Regions from separate parts of the Nocardia sp. NPDC049220 genome, predicted to be linked through region 2. Evidence: riboswitches for the same ligand, from Rfam matches in the RefSeq annotation. Region 2 holds a riboswitch; the other holds the start of a gene.
The links. Region 2 has a riboswitch for cobalamin ahead of AB0C34_RS11950 (CbtB-domain containing protein). Riboswitches for the same ligand answer to the same signal wherever they lie in the genome.
Positions count from the first base shown of each region.

Region 1 (3,205 bases), on a different contig from region 2:
CGTCGATCACCTCGCCGAATTCCGAATAGCACAGGTGGGTGTGGATTTGGGTGGCATCCGACACCCCGGAGGTCGCGAGCCGGAACGACCGCACCGACCACTCCAGGTAGGCGGGCTGATCAGCCGTGCGCAGCGGAAGCAGTTCGCGCAGCGCCGGTTCGTCGACCTGCACGATCCGGATGCCCGCGGTCTGCAGATCCACCGTCTCGTCCCGAATCGCCAGCGCCACCTGGCGTGCCGAATCACCCAGTGGCTGATCGTCGCGCACGAACGACCACGCGAGAATGGTCACCGGGCCGGTCAGCATTCCCTTGACCGGCTTGTCGGTGAGTGACTGCGCGTAGCCGATCCACTCGACGGTCATCGGTTCCCGGCGCGCCACATCGCCGAACAGGATCGGCGGGCGCACGCAGCGGGTGCCGTAGGACTGCACCCAGCCCTGTTCGGTGGCCGCGAACCCGTCGAGTTGCTCGGCGAAGTACTGCACCATGTCATTGCGCTCGGGTTCGCCGTGCACCAGCACGTCCAGCCCCAGCTTCTCCTGCAATGCGATGACATCCGTGATCTCGGCGCGCATCCGGCGCACGTATTCGGCCTGGTCGATCTCGCCCGTGCGCAGCGCGGCTCGCGCCAACCGGATCGCGGAGGTCTGCGGGTAGGAACCGATCGTCGTCGTGGGCAGTGCGGGTAGCCGCAGACGGTCGCGCTGCAGTTCGCGGCGCTGCTCGGCGGGCGAACGCCGGATCGACTCCGGCCCGAGCTCGGCCAACCGCGTCCGCACCCGCGGATCGTTCAGCCGCGGATCGGACTGTCGAGAGTCCCGCGCGGCCCGCGCCGCGGCCAATTCGGCGCCGACCGCCTCGGTGCCGTCGCGCAGCCCGGTCGCGAGCAGACCGACCTCGGCCACCTTCTCCGCACCGAAGGCCAGCCATGACCGCAGCCGCTCGTCCAGCCGGGTCTCGGCGGCCAGCGTGTAGGGCACGTGCAGTAGCGAACACGAGCTCGAAACAGCGACGTGCGCAGCGCATCCCAGCAGGGTGCCGAGGGTCGCCAAGCTATGGTCGAGATCGGTGCGCCACACATTGCGGCCGTCCACGACGCCCGCCACCAGCAGTTTGCCTGCCAAAGCCGGTACCGCCGCCACCGCGGAAACGTCGGTGCCGGAGGTGAAGTCGACCGCGACGCCCTCGATCTCGGTGCTCGCCAGCGCGGCGAGTGCGGCATCTGGGTGGCCGAAGTAGGTCGCGACGAGGATCGCTGGGCGATCGGTCGCCGCCGACAGGTCGGCGTAGGTGGTGTGCGCCAGATCGATCTCGTCCGCGCTGAGGTCCGTGACCAGTACCGGCTCGTCGATCTGTACCCACTCCGCACCCTCGGCGGCCAGCCGGCGTAGCAACTCGCGATACAGCGGGAGCAAGTCGGTCAGCCGAACTGCGACATTGCTACCGGTCGCCTTTGCCAGCTTCAGGAAAGTGATCGGCCCGACCACGACCGGCCGCGCGGGCACCCCCAGGGTGATTGCCTCGCGCACCTCCGCGAGGAGCTTCTCCGGGTGCAGCGAGAACTGAGTTTCCGGTCCGATCTCCGGCACCAGGTAGTGGTAGTTGGTGTCGAACCACTTCGTCATCTCCAGCGGTTCGACCGTCTCGGTGCCGCGCGCCGCAGCGAAGTACCGGTCCAGCGGGTCGGTGATCCCGGCGACCCGCGGTGGCAGCGCGCCGAGCAGAACGGCGGTATCGAGCACCTGGTCGTAGTAGGAGAAGGTGCCGACCGGAATCGAGTCGAGACCCGCGGCAAGCAACTCGGTGAGCTGGGCGTGCCGGAGGTCGCGTGCGACAGCGTGCAATTCGTCGGCGCTGATCCGGCCCGCCCAGTAGGCTTCGGTCGCTCGCTTGAGCTCGCGCCGCGGCCCTACCCGAGGTAGCCCGAGAACTGTTGCGGTGAACGGCTTCTGATGTGAAACAGGCACGATGTTTCTCCATTGCTGAGGTCGAAAACCATCGCCATACGGGCAGGCGGAGAACCATGCGACATGCCGGAGATATTCCCGGCGGGGGAGCCCGACACGTCAACGCTGGTGGTCCGCGCCCAATCCACGAGGCGGTGGCCGCCGGGTACGGCGTACCCGGCACGGCTGGCAGGTCTTCGGACTCGCGGGCACCGGCCGGATGGCCGACCTACTGGCCGTCGCTTCCCAAGTCGCGGAGCCTCCCGGCTCGTGAACTCAGTGCGTGGTGACGGCGGTCGTTCCTGCATACCGCTGCGGGACAGTCCCGGATTCCCACCGGGTTCCCTCTCACTCGCCCGGGTTGTCCGCCCGACCAAGCTCGACTCCGTTGCGCGACGTCGGGGCTCCATCTCGTCGTGCGCCGGTGAACCAGCTGCGTCTTCAGCATAGGACGCGCCGCGCCGGTCGTGGGCGACCGGTAGGGATATCCGCCTGTCGGCGCGAGCCGGTGCCCAGGGAAATCCGCAATGTCGATTCGGGAATTTCTCGGACACCGAGTTTATTCTCCGAGGTCGTCGTGGGCACGACGTACGGTGTCGGCTCCCATGGACGTCGCGCGGGCCGGCCGTCGCTCGGACGGCGGTCGACAGTTCCGCGACGCGTGGTGGTCCCGGGCGTCGGCTGGAAACCGCGGGTCGAGCGGCGCGATTCGCCCGAGGTGTCCTCCAGGTAACCGTGACTTCGCGGCGGACGTGGTCGGTGTGCGGAATGCCGCGAAGGGGCTTCTGTGTCGGTGCTGTACATGGCGCCGGGTACCTTAGGTCAATGTTCTCGAAAGTCTTGGTTGCCAACCGTGGCGAGATCGCCATCCGGGCCTTCCGCGCGGCGTACGAACTCGGCATCGGGACGGTCGCCGTGTTCCCCTACGAGGACCGCAACTCCGTCCATCGGCTCAAGGCGGCCGAGTCCTATCAGATCGGCGAAGCCGGCCATCCAGTGCGGGCCTACCTTTCCATCGAGGCCATCATCGAAGCGGCCAAGTCGGCGGGTGCGGACGCCATCTACCCGGGATACGGCTTCCTGTCGGAGAACCCGGACTTGGCGGCGGCCTGCGCTCGCGAGGGCATCACGTTCATCGGCCCGTCCGCCGAGGTGCTGGAACTCGCGGGGAACAAGGCCCGCGCCATCGCGGCGGCCAAGGCGGCCGGTCTGCCGGTGTTGCGGTCCAGCGCGCCATCGGCGGATGTGGACGAACTG
Region 1 is NZ_JBEZDA010000001.1:721,210-724,414, forward strand. Features, by position in the region: gene metE (5-methyltetrahydropteroyltriglutamate--homocysteine S-methyltransferase) at 1-1,969, opposite strand, end outside; cobalamin riboswitch at 2,140-2,297, opposite strand; gene AB0C34_RS03070 (pyruvate carboxylase) at 2,774-3,205, shown strand, end outside.
Region 1: it holds a riboswitch for cobalamin, as region 2 does, so the genes downstream of both, metE (5-methyltetrahydropteroyltriglutamate--homocysteine S-methyltransferase) here and AB0C34_RS11950 (CbtB-domain containing protein) in region 2, are expected to answer to the same signal.

Region 2 (3,205 bases):
TTCGCGCTGCCCTCGAAGACATCCTGCGGATCAGGGTGACGGATTCGCGGCGATCCGAGCGCGGCGGCGGTGTGGTCGGGCGTCGCCCGGAATTCGCTTGGTGTGCGCTGGATTTGCCGATGCGGGGTGATACGTGCGGAGTGGTCGATGCGGGACGGAGCATGCGAAGGATCGGTGCGGCTCGGCCGATGCGCCGGTGCGATCGACGTACCGGTGCGCCTGAGCGAGCCGACCAGGGTAGGTTCGAGGTGAATCGTCACACATCATCGGCGAAAGGACCGTGATGCCCACACGTACCGCTCGTACTGCTTGGACCGGCACTCTGCAGGAAGGTTCCGGACAGGTTGAGCTGGCCAGTTCGGGGGTCGGCAAGTACGACGTGTCGTTCCCCAAACGTGCGGCGGAGGACGCCGACGGCACCACCAGTCCGGAGGAACTGATCGCGGCCGCGCACTCGTCCTGCTACGCGATGGCCCTCTCGGCGCAGCTCGGTAACGCCGGCAGCACCCCGGAGAGCCTGGATGTCACAGCCGACGTGACCCTGGGCCCCGATCCGGCAGGCGGCTTCCGGATCAGCGGAATCAAGTTGACGGTTCGCGGGCGCGTCCCCGGCGTCGATGCCGAGGCCTTCCAGGCTGCCGCCGAAGCTGCCAAGGCCGGCTGCCCCGTGAGCAAGGCACTCGCGGGCGTGGACCACATCACCCTGGATGCGACCCTCGCGTAGTTCGCGCAGTTGTTTGGTTCTCCGCACACTCCGTGGGTGTGCGAGGAGCCATGCGGAAGTGCGAAGAATCAGCGTGAGTTGCGGGCCGCGCCGAGCGGTGTAGCGGGCGCGATGGCGATCAGGATGGCATTCGTCTTCGCCGATAGGCGCTGTCCGCGAGCAATGCAATGGCGAGACCGACGAACGCGACAAGAATGGCGGCGTCCGGCGACGGGGCTGCGCGGTAAGCGCGCAACGGTACGGGCCAGAACGAAAAAGGCAGCGCCGACACTTGCTGTTGCGATCCGGACGCCGATCAGCCTGGGGAAGCGACCGAGTCCCGTACCTGAGCGGCAGTCCGCGTCGCGAATTCGGTGAGGGCCGCGAAACCGAGGGTCAAGGCGGCCCATAGCGTGGCCGTCTCGGCCAGCGACGACACCCGGAACTGCCACAGTAGAGTGGCGGGGAACTCGTTGCTCACCTCGTTGACGCCGGGCAACAGGATGTAGCCGAGCGTCGTCACCGAGACGAAGCCGACGACGCCCCCGATCAGCCGCACCGTGAACAGTTGTCCGCGCAGCGCCTTGAATACGGATGTCGCCGCGGCGACGGCCACGATGCCGAGCAGCACCGCCGCCATCCAGAGCAGGGTCCGTTCGTTGATGGTGTCCGGATCACCCACGGCGGGTGGGTTGGCTGGGTATTTGAAGAACGGCACCGCAACGATCGCGAGCCAACCGCCGACGCCGAGTGTCAAGGCGAGTCTCGGCCCGGGCAGCGTGGTGTAGCGCCGCGCGACATGCGCGACCGAGGCGTAGATGGCGCCGAGGGCGAGGCCTGCCAACCCGAGTGCGAGAAATTGGCCCGCCTTCTGTCCGGTGCGGCTCACCAACGGCGCTTCTTCGGCACCGTGCGAATGCCCGCCTGACGGTTCGGAATCCTCGCTGTGCGCGTGTCCGCCCGCGGAGTGGGCTTCTTCGATGGCGATCGCGGCGTCGACCTTGGGCTCACCGACGAAATAACCTACCGTCGCGGCCAATAGCCCGGCGATCAGGCCGGCGAGTAGACCGCGCAACAGCAGGGACGTGAGCGAACCGGTCAGTGGCACGGAAGCCCCAGCAGGTGGCGTCCGTCATGCATCAGCTCATGCAGGTACATCCCGCTGCGCGAGATGGCGCCCTGGTCGAATCCGACCAGATACAGCGTGAGCAGTGCGAGAAGAACGACACCGACCGTGACGAGCACGGTGGCCAGGGAATCGGTTGCCCGGCTGGGTGAATGCGCGATGGCCATTCGAGTCCTCCTTGGGATGCGCGTCCCATCGGGTGGTGGCGCGACGATGCCGGTGTCTGGCTTTCCGGCACCGATTACCCGGTGCCGGCAATACAGTGGCGCGACCGCTCCGGAATCACACCGGAATTACCGCATCACCATCGCGTTTGTCTTTCGAACTGTGACACCTGCGGACGCCCGACGTCAATAGGATCGGGACGCCCGTACCACGGCGTCGGGCGAGTCGCCGGGCAGAGCGCGCTGCCCGGCGGTGGTATTCGGTATCAGCCCGCCGGCTTCGCGGCGACGTCGAGTACGACCTCGAACTCGAGCAGCGATGCGCCCGTCGAGACTGGCTTCTTACGCTCGCCCGCGTGTGCCTCGCGCGCGGGTCCGTCGCGCCAGGCCGCGAAGGATTCCTCCGAATCCCACTGGGTGACAACGAAGTACCGATTCTCTCCGGCGACCGGGCGCAACAGCTGGAACCCCAGGAAACCCGGCGAATTCTCGACCGCGTGCGCACGATGGGCGAAACGCTTCTCCAGTTCAGGACCCGCGCCCTCGGGGATCTCGATCGCATTGATCTTCACAACAGCCATGGAACCAAGCTAGCGGTTCGCGTCGAGTTGCCGCTCGGGGCCTCAGTATTGTCGAGCCGATGTTGCACGACGAGGGCGGAGCAGGCGCGCCGATCCTGCTGCTGCACGGACTGATGGGCAGTGCGCGCACCTGGCGCGATCAGCTGGGCTGGTTACGCGAGTACGGGCACGTCTACACCTTCGACTCGGCAGGACACGGCAGGCCCGCCCCCGACGAGCCGACCACCGAGGCGTTCGTGGCGGATCTGGCCGCAGGCACGGTGGAGATCGCCGAGCCGATGGTCCTGATCGGCCATTCGATGGGTGCGCTGCACGGCTGGGTATTCGCCGCGACGTACCCCGAGCGGGTGCGTGCGCTGGTGATAGAGGACATCGCACCGGATTTCACCGGCCGTACCGCCGCGGACTGGGCCGCGATGATCGAGGCATGGCCGCAGCCGTTTCCCGACGCCGAGGCCGTGCTGTCGTTCTTCGGCCCGGTCGCCGGGCCGTACTTCCTGAATTCGTTCGAGCATGGACCGGACGGATACCGGCTGCACGGCTCGGTTGCCGCTTTCCGCGAAATCTCCGAGGAGTGGGGCATCCGCGACTTCTGGCCGCAATGGCGCGCGATCCGGGCGCCTGCCCTGTT
Region 2 is NZ_JBEZDA010000003.1:86,922-90,126, forward strand. Features, by position in the region: gene AB0C34_RS11940 (OsmC family peroxiredoxin) at 284-724, shown strand; gene AB0C34_RS11945 (CbtA family protein) at 1,020-1,811, opposite strand; gene AB0C34_RS11950 (CbtB-domain containing protein) at 1,802-1,996, opposite strand; cobalamin riboswitch at 2,026-2,180, opposite strand; gene mhuD (mycobilin-forming heme oxygenase MhuD) at 2,260-2,574, opposite strand; gene AB0C34_RS11960 (alpha/beta hydrolase) at 2,634-3,205, shown strand, end outside.